Regions from separate parts of the Silvimonas iriomotensis genome, predicted to be linked through region 1. Evidence: predicted binding sites of a transcription regulator. Region 1 holds the regulator's gene; each other region holds the start of a gene.
The links. Region 1 encodes FNR, which switches genes on or off when oxygen is low (the NO sensors DNR and NnrR bind a similar motif). Its sites were predicted from a motif close to TTGATNNNNATCAA; they were not measured.
Positions count from the first base shown of each region.

Region 1 (5,747 bases):
CCAGCTCCCACAACTCGATCACTTCTTCTTCGTTTTTGACGCGTTCGGCCAGTTCCGGAACCATCTCGGTAGCGTCATCCAGGCTGTATTGCTTGCCCGGTGCGGCCGGGATGAGCTTGGACAGGCCATCGACAAACATATAAGACAGATCCAGCACGCGGCCAACGTCGCGCACCACCGCCTTGGCGGCCATGGTCCCGAAGGTGGCGATCTGGCTGACGGCCTCGGCGCCGTATTTGCCGCGCACATACTCAATCACGCGCCAGCGGTTGTCCTGACAAAAGTCGATATCGAAGTCAGGCATCGAGACCCGTTCCGGGTTCAGGAAGCGCTCGAACAGCAGGGCGTATTCGGTGGGGTCAATGTCGGTAATGCCCAGCGAATAGGCCACCAGCGAACCCGCGCCCGACCCCCGGCCCGGCCCGACCGGGCAGCCGTTGTGCTTGGCCCAGACGATAAAGTCCGCCACGATCAGAAAGTAGCCCGGGAAGCCCATCTGGATGATGGTATCGGTCTCGAACTTGAGGCGTTCCTGGTAGCGCGGGCGTTCGGCGTCGCGTCTGGCTTCGTCCGGGTACAACTGCGCCAGACGCATTTCCAGGCCGTCCTTGGCCTGATGCACCAGGAAGTCATCCAGCGTCATGCCATCGGGCGTCGGGAACAGCGGCAGGAAGTTCTTGCCCAGCACGATATTCACGTTGCAGCGCTGCGCCAGCGTGACCGTGTTGGCCAGCGCCTCGGGGAGGTCGGCAAACAGCGCCTGCATTTCGTCAGGCGTCTTGAAATACTGTTCTTCGGTGAAGTTGCGCGGCCGGCGCTTGTCGGCCATCACGTAGCCTTCAGAAATACATGTACGGGCTTCGTGCGCCTTGAAGTCGTCCGGGTCCATGAACTGGATGGGGTGTGTCGCAACAACTGGCAAATCCAGTTCGGACGCGATATCCAGATGACCCTGCACCGACGCTTCGCACTCCGGGCGGCCGCTGCGTTGCAGTTCCAGATAGAACGCACCAGGAAAGTGATCGTGCCACCAGCGGGCCAGTTCAATGGCGCCGGCCATGTTGCCATTCAGGATGGCCTGGCCGATTTCGCCCTGGTGCGCGCCAGACAGGCACATCAAGCCCGTGTTGTCGCCGCTGTCCAGCCATTCTTTTTTCAGTTCAGCGCGGCCACGATACTGGTTTTCCAGGTAGGCGCGGGTGAGGAGTTCGCACAGACGGCCGTAACCGTCACGGTTGCGGGCAACAAACAACACGCGCGTGGGTTTGTCGCGATCATCATGGTTCTCTATCCAGCAATCCAGCGCGACGATGGGCTTCAGGCCGGTGTTGCGGCAGGCTTTGTACAGCTTGACCATGCCAAACAGGTTCATCAGATCCGAAACAGCCAGGGCTGGCATGCCCAGCTTTTTGGCCTGGCTGACCGCATCGTCAATACGGACAATGCCGTCGGTCACAGAGAATTCGGAGTGAAGGCGGAGATGGATAAAGGCAGGGGTATTCATCCGCAAATTCTATCACTGCTAATCAAGACAGAGGCAGGCGCGCGTTGAACAGTGTGGGCGGACTAACTTGCATTTGTAATAAATTCCAGGTTAAGGTGTTGATTCCTATAGAGGAGTCTTCAGCCTTATGGATGCAAGTGCAGTCAGCAGTCAAAGCAACGCGGTGAATCAGAGCATGAACCAGCTCAACGCCACGGTGCTGCAACCCGCCGCCAACGCCAATTCGATCAACGTGGCCGTCATGAAAAAAGCCAATGACGCGCAAGCTTCTGCGGCCCTTAGCCTGTTGCAGGCGCTGCCGCCAGTGCCGCAGTACAACAATCCGTCCAACCTGGGTAACAGCGTGGACGTCAAAGCGTAAAGCCTGCAAATCAAACAACTGTTTGATCCTGTTTATAAAAAAACGACCGTCAGGTCGTTTTTTTTCGTGCTGGATTTTTCTGATGCATTGCACAAAATAAGGTTGACATATGAATGCATTCTGCCAGAATGCCCTCAAATGTTGCATTGCACAACCACTTAGGAAAAATCATGACGCTTGGTACCAACCGTTTCGCCGAAGAGTTTTCCCGCGCTCAACAAGTCGGGATCGAACAGTCTCTGGGTTTTGCCCGTACCGTCCTGACCGGTACAGAGCGCCTCTGGGCGGTGCAACTGGGTTTTGCCCGTGCACTGTTGTCTGACAACGAGCACGCTGCCAAGTCCCTTGCTGGTGCCAAGGACGCGAATGAAGCGCTGGCCGTTCAGCGCGAACTGGTCGAACCCGTGACCGAAAAAACCACCGCCGCCTGGCGCGAAGCCGTGGGCATTGCCCATGCCACCCAGAAAGAACTGGGTGAACTGGTGGAAAAACATCTGAAGCAAACCAGCGAAGAAGTACTGGCTGGTCTGGACAAGCTGGCTGAACAATATCCGGCCGGTGCCGCAGGTGTGAAGAGCCTGCGTCAAGGCGTGGCCACCACGTTTGATGTGTACGATTCCGCGATCGCCGCAACCCGCAAGCAAAGCGAAGAGTGGCTGGCTGCGACCGTGCAGAACATCAACAAGGCCAGCTCTACCGCTGCAGCCAATCGCCGCAAGGCCGCTGCTGCCTGACCTGTTTACTAGCGCATATCTGCCGATTGCGTTAACGGCCCCTTCATAAGGGGCCGTTTTTTATTTGGGCCGACACTGTGTGAGTCAGGGTTTGGGGTTGACCGCCTGCGCGGCCAGGAACCAGTTGGCCAGTTGGCGGGCCGGGGATTCACGGGTCAGCGGGTTGAGTAGCAGGGCGCATTGATCGGCAAACCAGGGCTGGAACGGCCCGGTATCAATGGCCAGATAGCTGCGGGCATCGTCTTGCAGGTGCGTCAGGCTGTGGTCGATCAGCGTTTGCCAGGATTGCAGATCAAACGAACTGGCACCCGGTTGCTGCAAGGCATGCAGCAACCATTGCCAGACAGATTCAGACTGCGCCAGCCAGCCGCTGGCAATGCTGTTCAGAAAAGCACCGGCCCCAGGGCCGCCGGCGTGAAGCCAGGCTTTGGGAAACGGCGGCGCCAGCGCATCCAGTACCGGCGTGGCCAGGGCGAAATCATCATGGTTGCCACCCGCGGCAACCATCCAGCCCATGGTTTTACCAAACGGATTGTGCAGATTGACCGCCAGGTCCAGAAGGCGCCAGCCACCTTGCCGGGCAACGGCCAAGTGTTGCTGGTAAGCAGCCATATTGCCCGGATTGATCAGCACCAGCGTGCTGTCTGCCGTGGGGGCGGGCGGAAGCGCTGCCGCCGCCTCCGCCGGGAATACAGGCAGCCCCAGCCCGGCCTGTCCCAGGCGTTCAAGTACGGCAGAGGCTTGTGCGGCAGGGGCAATCAGGCAGAGCTGGGCGATCATGGGGGCGCGGGGTCAGTTGCCCTGGCAGCTATTCATCAACTGCTTCAGGCCTTCGATGTCTTTGAGTTCAATCAAACGGTTCTGTACCCGCAGTAAACCCTGGTCCTGGAAGCGTGACAAGGTGCGGCTGACGGTTTCCAGTTTCAGGCCCAGATAGCTGCCGATTTCTTCACGCGTCATGCGCAAATGAAAACTGTGCTGCGAGTAACCGCGCAAGGCAAAACGTTGTGACAGGTTCAGCAGGAATGCCGCAATGCGCTCCTCAGCCTTCATGTTGCCCAGCAACAGCATGACGCCATGATCGCGGACGATCTCGCGGCTCATCAGGCGGTACAGGTGGCGCTGCAGCGAGGGAATGCGGCGCGACATGTTTTCCATTTCATTGAATGGCAACTCGCACACTTCGCTGTCTTCCAGTGCCACCGCATCGCAGGTGTGGTGCTCGGTGCTGATGGCATCCATGCCGATCAGTTCACCGTTCATGTGAAAGCCCGTGACCTGCTCCCGGCCATCTTCAGAGACAACACTGGTCTTGAAAAAACCCAGGCGCACAGCGTAAAGCGAGTGAAACGGTTCGCCGGCCCGATAGAGCGCTTCGCCCCGCTTGATCGGGCGGCCCTGGCTGACAAGCTGGTCGACCTGACGCATTTCATCGGGAGAGAGCCCGACAGGCAGGCACAGTTCGCGCAGGCTGCAACTGGAGCAGGCATGGCGCAATTGCTTGAGACCGGTTTCACGTAACTGGATAGGTGAGAGCATGGTTGTTTTTCCACTTGGACTTCAGATAATTGCCTGCAGGCCAGAGCCAAAGTCACGGTTGGGGCTGGTCTGTCAGAAACGGTCGGTCGCTGAGGGCATCTATTAATTACATGTGCGAAGTAGATGCGAGCATCATGCGATTTGCTTTGATCTGTATCAAGTAAATATCTCCAGGGTGGAGGCAAACTGTTTACCCTGAATTTTCAGGGCAGGACAAATGCATACAGCCGCCTACATCCAGCAAGTCGAGTTCGATCGCCCCCTTGTCGAACGCTACGATGGCCAGGGGCCTCGCTACACCTCATATCCCACTGCTGACCGCTTTGGTCCGCTGAGTGTCGACGCCTATGCCGCGTCGCTGCAGCAGTCCCGCGTGGGGGAGGCAGACCGCCCGGCATCGCTGTATTTTCATCTGCCTTTTTGCAATACCGTCTGCTACTACTGCGCCTGTAACAAGATCATCACCAAAAATGAAAGCAGGGCAGTTGAATATGTCGAATATCTTAAAAAAGAAATTCGGCTGCTGGCAAATATATTGCCATATACCATGAAGGTTGGCCAGATTCATTTTGGCGGTGGTACACCTACTTTTTTGCCGGAAGCACAACTTGCCGATTTGATTTCAGAAATCAATAAGAATTTCCATATTTTGCCAAATGGCGAATATTCGATCGAAATTGATCCGCGCAAATTGCAGCCCGCCAAAATCAGCCTCCTGGCCCAGGCCGGTTTTAACCGCATGAGTGTTGGCGTGCAGGATTTTGACGAGCGCGTGCAGCGCGCCGTGAACCGCGTGCAGAGCGAAGCGCAAACCCGTATGGTGATCGACGCCGCGCGCAGCATGGGTTTCCGCTCGGTCAGCATTGATCTGATCTACGGCTTGCCGTTCCAGTCGGTGCAAAGTGTGTTGCGCACAATCGACCGGGTTCTGGCAATCAGGCCAGACCGACTTGCGCTTTATAATTATGCGCATTTGCCTGAAAGATTCAAAACACAACGGCAAATGGATGCCAGTGCATTGCCGGGGGCATCAGAAAAACTCGATATCCTGCAATCTGCAATTGAGCGGCTTACCGAGGCCGGATATGTCTATATCGGTATGGATCATTTTGCATTGCCGGATGATGATCTGGCCGTAGCGCAAAGGCGTGGCACTTTGCAGCGCAATTTCCAGGGTTATTCAACCTGGGCGGAATCTGATTTATTGGCATTTGGCGTTTCCGGTATTGGCAAAGTGGGCGCCGGTTATTTCCAGAACGCCAAAGAGATCGAACAGTACTACGCCATGCTGGATGAAGACATCCTGCCCATCGTGCGGGGGTACGAGCTGAACCGCGATGATCTGTTGCGGCGATCGGTCATTCAGGGGCTGATGTGTCGCTTCAATCTGGACTTCGGGCAGGTCGAAACCGCCTGGCTGGTGGATTTCAAAACCTACTTTGCGCCTGAACTGGCGGTGCTGGACGCCATGATGCGCGATGACTTGCTGATCATTTCGCCCGAAGGCATCGAGGTTACGCCCAAGGGACGCATGCTGATCCGCTCCATTGCTATGGTGTTTGATCGCCACTTGCGTGAGAAAACTACCGCCGCGCGCTACTCCCGCCTT
Region 1 is NZ_BMLX01000001.1:1,129,749-1,135,495, reverse strand. It holds gene dnaE (DNA polymerase III subunit alpha) at 1-1,504, opposite strand, end outside; gene IEX57_RS05005 (putative motility protein) at 1,632-1,865, shown strand; gene IEX57_RS05000 (phasin family protein) at 2,036-2,599, shown strand; gene IEX57_RS04995 (hypothetical protein) at 2,684-3,379, opposite strand; gene fnr (fumarate/nitrate reduction transcriptional regulator Fnr) at 3,392-4,138, opposite strand; gene hemN (oxygen-independent coproporphyrinogen III oxidase) at 4,356-5,747, shown strand, end outside.

Region 2 (5,747 bases), 410 kb from region 1:
TTGATTACCGCGAACACGTGGTCAACCTGCTCGACACCCCGGGCCACCAGGACTTCTCTGAAGATACCTACCGCGTGCTGACCGCCGTGGACTCGGCGCTGATGGTGATCGATGCGGCCAAGGGCGTGGAAGACCAGACCATCAAGCTGCTGAACGTCTGCCGCTTGCGCCATACCCCCATCGTCACGTTCATGAACAAGTACGACCGGGAAGTGCGCGACAGCCTGGAACTGCTGGACGAAGTCGAATCCGTACTCAAGATCCGCTGCGCGCCGGTCACCTGGCCCATCGGCATGGGCAAGACCTTCCGCGGCGTGTACCACATCCTGAACGATCAGGTGTTGCTGTTCACCGCCGGTAGCGAGCGCGACAGCGATGTCACCGAAGTTATCGACGGTCTGGACAACCCGCGGCTGGATGAACTGTTCCCGCTGGAAATCGAACAGACACGCATGGAACTGGAACTGGTCCGCGGTGCCTCGCACCCGTTCAGCCTGGAAGACTTCCTGGCCGGCACGCTGACCCCCGTGTTCTTTGGCTCGGCCATCAACAACTTTGGCGTGCGCGAAATCCTGAATGCGCTGGTCGACTGGGCGCCGGCACCGGCCGAGCGTGACGCCACGCTGCGCTCCGTGGCACCGTCAGAGGCCAAGTTCTCGGCTTTCGTGTTCAAGATTCAAGCGAACATGGACCCAAAGCACCGTGACCGCATTGCGTTCTTGCGCATCTGCTCCGGGCACTTTGAACGCGGCATGAAGTTCAAGCACCTGCGTCTGGGCCGCGATATCGCCGCCAACTCGGTGGTGACCTTTATGGCGCAGGGCCGTGAACAAGTGGAAGAAGCCTTTGCCGGCGATATCATCGGCCTGCCCAACCACGGCAATATCCAGATCGGTGACTCTTTCTCTGAAGGCGAAGCGCTGGCCTTTACCGGGATTCCCTACTTCGCGCCGGAAATGTTCCGGGTGGTGCGTATCCGCAACCCGCTCAAGATCAAGCAACTGCAAAAAGGTCTGCAACAGCTGGGTGAAGAAGGTGCCGTTCAGGTGTTCAAGCCGCTCAATGGCGCGGACCTGATCCTGGGCGCGGTGGGCGTGCTGCAGTTTGAAGTGGTGGCCAGCCGCCTGGCCAATGAATATGGCGTGGATGCCATCTTCGAACCCATCACGATCTACACCGCCCGCTGGGCCTCCTGCCCGGATGCCAAGCGCCTGGCCGAGTTTGAACGCGCCCTGGAAAACAACCTGGCGCGTGACGCCGCCGACAGCCTGGCCTATCTGGCGACCAGCCGCGTCAACCTGGAACTGACCCAGGAACGCTGGCCGGAGATCGTGTTTCACGAGACCCGTGAGCACGCGGTTACGCTCTGATCCATCTGTTCTGCCAGAAACAAAAAAAGCACCGGCCATCCGGTGCTTTTTTTATTGCGCTTGCAATTTATCCAATCTGATCAAGCCTTAGAGAGGCGTAATAGCAAGTCAGCGTATTCCCGCAGAAATACTACGAAGTAAAACTACAGATTTATCTATTCTGCATCAAACCCCAAGCCGAAATTTTGATCTGGATCAAATATTTTCACAAGACATAAGTTATTGATCCGTGTAGATATTTGCCAGGCTTCGCGGGCAGCGCGGTGCTATTCTATTTGCATCAAATCCCTGTGGCGAACCCAGAGGGAACTGTGTAGGTCAATTGTCAAACAGGCAGTCACCAAGGAGCATCACCATGAACGCACCGGAAGTTAACCTGCAACTTGATGCATGGCGTGGTTTCACCGCCGGCGAGTGGCAGAAGAAAGTCGCCGTACGCGATTTCATCCAGGAAAACTATACCCCGTACGAAGGTGATGACAGCTTCCTTGCCGGACCGACCGAGCGCACCACCCAACTGTGGGAAGAACTCTCCGTCCTTCTGAAAGAAGAACGCAAACGTGGCGTGCTGGAAGTCTCCGCTCAGGTGGGTTCTTCCATTACGGCCCATGCCCCGGGTTATATCAACAAAGAGCTGGAAACCATCGTCGGCCTGCAGACCGATGCCCCGCTGCGTCGCGCCATCATGCCGAACGGCGGTTTGCGCATGGTGCAAAACTCGCTGGCGGCTTACCACTTTGAAGAATCGCCGCTGATTAGCGAGATTTTCACCAAATACCGCAAAGACCACAATATGGGCGTGTTTGACGCCTATACGCCGGAAATCCTGGCCTGCCGCAAGTCTGGCGTGATTACCGGCCTGCCGGATGCCTATGGCCGCGGCCGTATCATTGGCGATTATCGCCGCGTGGCCCTGTATGGTGTGGATTTCCTGATTGCCGACAAGAAACGCGAAAAAGCCGAACTGGACGATGTCGCGTTCACCGAAGACGTGATCCGTCTGCGTGAAGAATTGTCCGAACAGATCAAGGCGCTGGGCGAACTCAAGCAAATGGGCAAGTCCTACGGCTTTGACCTTGCCCGTCCGGCCCAGACCGCACAGGAAGCCATTCAATGGCTGTACCTGGGTTACCTGGCTGCCGTGAAAGAACAAAACGGCGCCGCCATGTCGATTGGCCGTACCTCCACTTTCCTTGACGTGTATATCGAGCGCGATATCAAGGAAGGCCGCATTACCGAAGCCGAAGCGCAGGAAATGATCGACCACATGGTCATGAAGCTGCGTATCGTGCGTTTCCTGCGGACCCCGGAATACGACGAACTGTTCTCTGGCGACCCAACCTGGGTGACTGAATCCATCGGTGGCGTCGGCAAAGATGGCCGTTCCCTGGTGACCAAGTCCAGCTTCCGCGTGCTGCATACCCTGTACAACCTGGGCCCGGCACCGGAACCCAACCTGACCGTGCTGTGGTCTACCGCCTTCCCGCAAGGCTTCAAGGAATTCTGCGCCAAGGTCTCGATCGACACCTCGGCCATCCAGTACGAAAACGACGACCTGATGCGTCCTGAATGGGGCGATGACTACGCGATTGCATGTTGTGTGTCCGCCATGGCCGTCGGCAAGCAAATGCAGTTCTTCGGCGCCCGCGTGAACGTGGCCAAGGCCATGCTGTACGCCATCAACGGCGGCGTGGACGAAAAGAGCGGCAAGGTTGTGGCCAAGGGCTTTGAGCCGATCACGGGCGATGTGCTGAACTACGACGAAGTCGTGGCCAAGTACGACAAGATGCTCGACTGGCTGGCCAAGACCTATGTCACGGCGCTCAACTGCATTCACTACATGCACGACAAGTACGCCTACGAACGTATCGAAATGGCCCTGCATGACCGCGACATCTTGCGCACCATGGCTTGCGGTATCGCCGGTCTGTCGGTCGCTGCTGATTCGCTGTCTGCCATCAAGCACGCCAAGGTTCACGTGATCCGCAACGAGCAAGGTCTGGCTGTCGATTACAAGATCGAAGGCAGCTACCCGGCTTATGGCAACAACGACGACCGTGTTGATGACATCGCCGTCTGGATCACCGAAGCCATGATGGGCAAGATCAAGGCGCAACCGGCGTTCTATCGCAATTCGATGCCGACCCAGTCCGTGCTGACCATTACCTCCAACGTGGTGTACGGCAAGAAGACCGGTAATACCCCGGACGGCCGCCGCGCTGGTGCCCCGTTCTCTCCGGGTGCCAACCCCATGAACGGTCGTGATGAAAACGGCTTTATCGCCGCCGGTTTCTCGGTCTCCAAGATTCCGTACGAAGCCGCGCTGGACGGGATCTCCTGGACTGCCTCGATGACACCTGATTCGCTGGGTCACAACCAGAAAGATCGTGTGCGTACGCTGGCCGCGTCCATTGACGGTCTGTTCGGCCCGCACGGTGAAGGCGGCGGTTCTGCCTGCAAGGCGACCGAAGCCGTGGAAACCGCGATGGATCAGCTGTTCCATCTGAACATGAACGTGCTGAACCGCGACACGCTCAAAGACGCCATGGAGCATCCGGAAAACTACCCGCAACTGACGGTGCGTGTATCCGGTTACGCCGTGAACTTCGTGAAGCTGACCCGCGAGCAACAACTGGATGTGATCAGCCGTACTTTCCACGATCGCGTCTAAGTGCAAGACCACGGGTGGCGCTGCGGCGCTACCCGTCCCGCAACACAAGTAACAAGGTAATCATCATGGCTCAACTGTTTCATCTGAACATGAACGTGCTCAACCGCGAAATGCTGGAAGACGCGATGGAACATCCGGACAAGTATCCGCAACTGACGGTGCGCGTTTCGGGTTATGCGGTCAATTTCGTCAAGCTCACCCGTGAGCAGCAACTGGACGTGATCAGCCGCACTTTCCACGAAAAAATCTGAAAAAAGTCTGATACTCTCAATGTGCGTCGGCAATGCCGGCAGCATGAGACCCATGACGGACCGGTGGAGCCCATGCTTGCCGGTCCGTTTTCATTGATACCACTGGCAGAACACAACCATGGAAACCATCGAGCTGAAAAAGGTGGGCGAAATTGCACCACCGCTCTTTAACGACGCCGGCCAGCCGGCGGGGTTTGTGCACTCAATTGAAACCGGCGCAGCGGTCGATGGCCCCGGCATGCGCTTTGCGCTGTTTGTGAGCGGCTGTCAGTTCCGGTGCCTGTACTGCCACAATCCGGACACCTGGAAGCTGCATAACGGCAAGTTCTATACCGTTGACGAGATCATTGCCGAAATCCGCAAATACGCCAGTTTCCTGCGCGTGGCAGGCGGTTTGACCATCTCTGGCGGCGAACCCATGATGCAGGCGCACTTTACCGGTGAAATCTTCCGCCGGGCCAAGCACGAACTGGGGTTGCATACCGCCATCGATACCCAGGGTTATCTTTCTGGCAATCTGCCGGATGAATGGTTTGAGCCGATCGACCTTGTGCTGCTGGATATCAAGGAATTCAACAGCGAACGCCACGAGCGCCTGACCGGCAAGCCCAACGAACCCACCCTGTTGTTTGCCAAGCGCCTGGCGGCCATGAAAAAACCGGTCTGGCTGCGCTATGTATTGCTGCCGGGTTTTTCTGATTTTGAAGAAGACGTGGAAGGTCTGGCCCGCTTCGTTGCCGGTCTGGGCAATGTAGAACGGGTGGAAGTGCTGCCGTTTCACAAGCTGGGCGAATCCAAATGGCAAGAACTGGGTCTGGCGTACGAGCTGACCGACGTGCGCCCGCCCTCGCCTGAACTGGTTCACCGCGTACGCGAACAGTTCCGCAGCCACGGGCTGGAGACCTACTGACGCGGCCTTGCTGCCGCAGCGCACAAAAATCTGCCGGAAAAACCGACCAGGCGCCTTGCCAGGCGCGGTTTTCTGGCAGATTTATGGTCTTGACGTGGTACACTCGCCAAGCCCTGAACAAGTCCCCCACCTCATGTACGAATTCCTTATCGGACTGCGTTACACCCGCGCCCGGCGGCGTAACGGCTTTATCTCTTTTATTTCCCTGATTTCCATCCTCGGCATTGCGCTGGGGGTTGCTGCGCTCATCATTGTGCTCTCGGTCATGAACGGGTTTCAGGGCGAAGTGCGTGACCGCATTCTGGCCATGGCCGCGCATGTGCAGATCAGTGGCGCGGACAACCACCTGACAGACTGGCCCGCAGTCGCGCAACAGGCTGCAAAACACCCGCACGTGAAAGCAACGGCACCCTATGTACTGGGCCAGGGTCTGCTGACTGCTGGCGGTCAGGTCAAAGGTGCGCTGATCCGCGGGATTGATCCGGCACAAGAGCCTGGCGTGAGCCCGGCCGTTGCCAATGTCTCAGGCGGGCAACTGACCGACC
Region 2 is NZ_BMLX01000001.1:720,419-726,165, reverse strand. It holds gene IEX57_RS03260 (peptide chain release factor 3) at 1-1,370, shown strand, start outside; gene pflB (formate C-acetyltransferase) at 1,726-4,041, shown strand; gene IEX57_RS03250 (glycine radical domain-containing protein) at 4,056-4,292, shown strand; gene pflA (pyruvate formate-lyase-activating protein) at 4,411-5,202, shown strand; gene IEX57_RS03240 (lipoprotein-releasing ABC transporter permease subunit) at 5,336-5,747, shown strand, end outside.
Region 2: the regulator FNR is predicted to act here: its motif matches at 1,556-1,569, upstream of pflB (formate C-acetyltransferase).

Region 3 (5,747 bases), on a different contig from region 1:
TTACCCGCGTGGCCAGAGAGATCATGGACAGCATGCTGGGTGCCGATGGCGTGGCGCAGATTCTGGCCAACCCGCGCATCCATCTTTCCATTCTGACCGCCCGCGGCCTGAACGGCGTGGATGGCACCGGCAGCGGCCGGGACAAACTGGCGCTGGGGCGCGCGGTGCTGGCCAATGCCCGCGGCCGGCGCAACATGGCAGATTATTTCCAGCGCGTGGTGTTTCATACCGGCCAGACGCCCACCCGGTTTATGGATGACGGCTTTGGCGATACCGCCATCGCCCTGGATCAAACCAACTTTACCGCCGCCTTGCTGGCCAGCGGCACCATTCCGGGCGTGCTGGAAACCGTGCGCGACATTCCCGGCGCCCCGGCGGGCGCGTATCTGGATGGCGGTTTGATTGACTACCATATGGATCTGGCACTCAACCAGCCGGAAGGCTTGCTGCTGCTGCCGCATTTCTCGCACCGCGTAACAACCGGCTGGCTGGATCAGTTCTTGCCCTGGCGCAAGCCGCGTTATCTGCACCGCACCTTGCTGATGACGCCCACGGCCGAGTTCCTGCAACTGCTGCCCAACGGCCGCGTGCCCAGCCGCAAGGACTTCGGCCGCTACGCCGGGCGTGATGCAGAGCGGGAGCGCGACTGGAAAAAAGCCATCGATCTGGGCCAGCACCTGGCCGATGACTTTGCCACCTTCATGCACAGCAAAGAACCATTGCAGTGGGTGCGGCCGCTGGCCAGCTGACGCCGCTGGCGCGCGGGTTCGTCATTTTCCTGCACACCCGCTGCAACGCTCAGCCTTTTGCACAGACGGCGGTGGCATAATGCCGCCATCGTTTACATCCAACTTTATTTGAGCACGCCATGGCCATTCTGATCAGCGGTTCCATTGCCTACGACACCATCATGGTGTTCCAGGACCAGTTCAAGAACCACCTGCTGCCTGACCAGCTGCACATTATCTCCATCTCTTTCCTGGTGCCGGAAATGCGCCGTGAGCTGGGCGGCTGCGCCGGCAACATTGCCTACACGCTCAAGGGCCTGGGTGGCGATCCGCTGATGGTGGGCACCGTGGGCAGCGACTTCGGCCCCTACGCCGCGCGCCTGGATCAACAAGGCATTTCGCGCGCCGGTATCAAGGAATTGCCGGAACACTTCACCGCACAATGCTTTGTCACGACCGACCTGGACGATAACCAGATCGCCGCTTTCCACCCGGGCGCGATGAATTTCTCGCACTTCATCAATAGCAAAGACATCGGCGTACCGGTAGAGCTGGGGATTGTCGGGCCGGATGGCAAGCTGGGTATGCAGGCGCGGTGCCGCCAGCTGGCCGAGGCCGGCGTGCCGTTCATTTTCGATCCGGGTCAGGGCATGCCGCTGTTCTCGGGCGACGAACTGATGGAGATGACCGAACAGGCCGACTACCTGACGCTGAATGACTACGAAGCCGAAGTCATGTCGCGCCGTTGCGGGGTATCGATTCCTGATCTGGCCAAAAAGGTAAAAGCGCTGATCGTGACCTACGGTGGCGAAGGCTCTGAAATTTACGCCAATGGCGAAATCCACCGCATTCCGGTGGTTGCGGCCGAAGCGGTGGTCGACCCGACCGGTTGTGGTGACGCGTTCCGTGCCGGCCTGTTGTACGGCATCAGCCACGGTTGGGACTGGCCGAGCACCGGCCGCCTGGCCTCTTTGCTGGGCGCCCTGAAAATTGCCCGCCGCGGCGCGCAAAACCACGATGTGGTGCTGGCCGACGTCAAAGCCCGCTTCGAGCAGGAATTCGGCCAAAGCTGGCCAGCCTGAGCGCACGCGTAAATACAGCCCGGTGTGCCACACCGGGCTGTTTCTCATCAAACCTGGGTCTGATTACAAGAATCCGGTTTGACCTGGATTAAAAGCAACCGGCGCCAACGCGCCTAAGCTCCTGCGCTTTGCCACCCTCGGCGGAGCGCATCATGCGTGGTCCTCATCTCGTTTGCCCGGCAGGCAGTTTGCCGGCGCTGAAAAAAGCCGTCGATCACGGCGCCGACGCGGTTTACGTCGGCTTCAAAGACCCCACCAATGCCCGCAATTTTGCCGGGTTGAATTTCACCGACGCCCAACTGGCCGAAGGCGTGGCCTACGCCCATCGCAACGGGCGCGAAGTGCTGGTGGCCATCAATACCTACCCGCAAGCCGGCCAGACCAGCCACTGGCACCGCGCGGTTGATCGCGCCGCAGAACTGGGCGCCGACGCCGTCATCATGGCCGATCCCGGTCTGCTGGATTACGCCGCGCGTACCTGGCCGGCGCTGCGACGCCATCTCTCGGTTCAGGGGTCGGCCACCAACGCCGACGCCATCAACCTGGCGCATGAGCACTTCGGCATTTCGCGCGTGGTTTTGCCGCGGGTGCTGACTTTGCCGCAAGTGGAATACGTAGCCGCGCATACCCCGGTCGAGATCGAAGTATTCGGCTTTGGCAGTCTGTGCGTCATGGCCGAGGGCCGCTGCGCGCTGTCATCGTGGGTGACGGGGGAATCGCCCAACACGCACGGCGTCTGTTCGCCCGCCGCGCATGTGCGCTGGGATCAACACGGCGACACGCTGCATGCCCGGCTCAACGGCATGCTGATTGACCGCTTCGGCAAAGATGAACCCGCCGGTTATCCAACGCTATGCAAAGGCCGGTTTGATGTGGCCGGCGACACCTATTACGCGCTGGAAGAGCCCACCAGCCTCAATACGCTGTCCATCCTGCCGGAGCTGATCCGCATGGGCGTGGCGGCCATCAAGGTCGAAGGCCGCCAGCGTAGCCCCACCTACACCGCCCAGGTCACCCGCGTGTTGCGTGCCGCCATTGATGCGGCCAGCCAGGACCGCTACAGCGTGCGCCCGGAGTGGCAAAGAGAGCTGACCGCGATTTCCGAAGGCCATCAGCAAACGCTGGGCGCCTATCACCGTCCGTGGCGCTGAGCCGCATACAAGGAGGCAATCATGAAACTCACCCTTGGCCCGCTGCTCTACTACTGGCCGCGCCAGCAAGTGCTGGACTTCTATGCCGCCGCCGCCCACTGGCCGGTTGACACCATTTACCTGGGCGAAGTGGTCTGCGCCCGGCGCCATGAACTGCGTACTGCCGACTGGATCGCGCTGGCGCAAGACCTCAAGACCGCTGGCAAAACCGTCGTGTTGTGTTCGCAGGCGTTGCTGGAATCGGCCGGGGATCTGATCAGCCTGCGCAAACTGGCCGAAGCCGGTTTTGCCCTGGAAGCCAACGACATGGGCGCCGTGCGTGTCGCCCATGAGGCCGGCGCGCCCATCATTGCCGGGCCGCATCTGAATATCTACAACGGCGCCACACTGGACTGGTACGCCAGCATGGGCGCGGTGGGCTGGGTACCGGCGCTGGAAATGTCGGCCGTTGCGCTACGCCAGTTGCTGGCCGAACGCACCTGTACCATCCCCACCGAAGTGTTCGCCCATGGCCACGCACCGCTGGCGTTTTCAGCGCGCTGCTTTACCGCCCGCCATTTCGATCTGAACAAGGACGCCTGCGAATTCCGCTGCATTGAGCACCCGGATGGCTTGCCGGTACACACGCGGGACGGGCAACCGTTCTTGCGTATCAACGGCATCCAGACCCAGTCGGCCACCTGCCAGAGCCTGTGGCATGACCTGCCGGACCTTGCCGCCAGCGGCGTAGACGCGGTGCGCATCAGCCCGCAAGCGCAGTACACCGCCGAGTGGATTGCCGCGTGGGCCGCCGCGCTGGCGGGCACCGCCGTCACGCCGGATTTTGCGGCCTGGCAGCCAGAAGGCGTCTCCAACGGCTACTGGCACGGCCAGGCCGGGCTGGCGCACATCACCGGGAGCACCAGATGATCCGCTTTTTCACGACCCTCCCCGCCAAAGCCCTGCCCCGCCTGCCGGAGGCACCGCCGGCCCGCGTTGCCGCCTTCATCCTTAACCGGCTCGCCCCGCGTTTGTGGCAAGACGAAGATTTTGCCTGGCTGGCTGGCCGCGCCATTCGCATTGCCCTGACCGAACCCGCCATCGGGATGACGTTGGGCCACGATGGCCAGCGCTTCATTGCCCTGCGGCGCCCGGGCGATGTCACCCTGCGCGCCGGCTGGCGCGATTTTGTGGCCATGATGCGGCAAGAGTCAGACCCCGATACGCTGTTCTTCCAGCGCCGTCTGCAGATTGATGGCGATACCGAACTGGGCCTGCATCTGAAGAACCGGCTGGATGCGACCGACTGGGACCAGTTGCTCCGCAGCTTGCCCGGCCCGCTGGCGCAGTGGCTGGGGCCAGCCTGAGCAGACACCCCTGCGCGCTATCCCCATAAACAAAAACGCCTGGCAGCAACCAGGCGTTTTTTTTGGCAGTGGTGCCGGGCAACCGGCACATCATGCAGTCAGTCTTACTTTTTCTTCCTGGTTTCGCCCGTAGCAGCGGCCGGCTTCTTGTTGCCGCGCTCTTTGGCGATCAGCTGGTCAATCACGGTCAGCACGGTACCGTCTTCCTTGCCCACCATGGACGGCGCAGTCACAAACTTGCCGTTGACGATGAAGGTCGGGACGCCATCGATATGGTAGGTATCCACCAGTTGCGCCAGCTTGCCCACTTCAGCGGCAGCAGAGAATGAGGTGTAGGCGGCCTTGAACTTGTTCACGTCAATGCCTTGCTTCTTCACCCAGTCGTACAGGGTTTCTTCGCGGCGCAGTTCAATGCCGTCACGCTGGATGGCGTTGAACACGGCTTGCTGGTACTTGCCGGCAATGCCCATCTGGTTCAGCGCAATGAAAATCTTGGCGTGCGCTTCGATATCGCTGCGGCCTTGCCAGACCACGTGATAACGGATGAAGTTCACATCAGACGGCAGCTTGGCCGCCCATTGTTCAACATACGGCTCAACATGGAAGCAATGCGGGCAGCCGTACCAGAAGAACTCGATCACCTCGATCTTGCCTGGCACCTGCACCGGCACCGGTTGGGCCATCAGCTTGTATTCCGTGCCTTCCTTGATATCGGCTTGGGCTGCAGTCGCGGCGACAAAACCCACAGCCAGCAACAGCGATTTGATCCAGCGAGTCATTGCTAACTTTCCTTTGTGTTTGAGGTGGCAACGACGGCTCAGACCATCGTTACCCGTTCAGATTCAATGCCGGCAAAAATTTTTTTGACCCGTCTTCAACGAAAGACCGGCAAGCCCGGTTTACTGGGCTTTCACCTGGGCGCTGACAATGCCGTTGGCCTTCAGATCAGCCCGGGCCTTGTCCATATCCGACACGCTGGTAAACGGGCCCACGCGCACGCGGTGCCACACGCCCTTGTCCTGGGTTTCCACGGTCTGGATACGCGCTTCAATACCGATCAGCGCCAGCTTGGCCTTCAGGTTGTCGGCTTCCTGTTCGTCCTGGAACGCACCCACTTGCAGGTACGCCCCTTTAGGCGCTTCGACCGTGGCCGGCGGCGTGGCATCGGGCTGAACCGGCTTCTTGCTGGCCGGGGCCTTGTTGTCGCTTTTATCTGACATTGCCGGCAACATTTTGTAAAAATCAAAACGTTCGCCGTCGCTGGCATTTTTGGCCGCAGGGGCAGAAGCAACCGGCGTCACCGTTTGCGGCAGCGGTTGCGCTACGTCCTTACCCTCACCTTGCGGGCGTAAGACTTCTGGCTGATTGGCCACGGTAACCGGCGCGCTGGACACCGCATCAGGCGGCGGCGCCGATACCTTGTTCGCAAACGGATTGGTG
Region 3 is NZ_BMLX01000007.1:109,280-115,026, forward strand. It holds gene IEX57_RS18640 (hypothetical protein) at 1-749, shown strand, start outside; gene IEX57_RS18645 (carbohydrate kinase family protein) at 869-1,810, shown strand; gene ubiU (ubiquinone anaerobic biosynthesis protein UbiU) at 1,960-2,961, shown strand; gene IEX57_RS18655 (U32 family peptidase) at 2,983-3,870, shown strand; gene ubiT (ubiquinone anaerobic biosynthesis accessory factor UbiT) at 3,867-4,307, shown strand; gene IEX57_RS18665 (thiol:disulfide interchange protein DsbA/DsbL) at 4,412-5,086, opposite strand; gene IEX57_RS18670 (SPOR domain-containing protein) at 5,207-5,747, opposite strand, start outside.
Region 3: the regulator FNR is predicted to act here: its motif matches at 1,889-1,902, upstream of ubiU (ubiquinone anaerobic biosynthesis protein UbiU).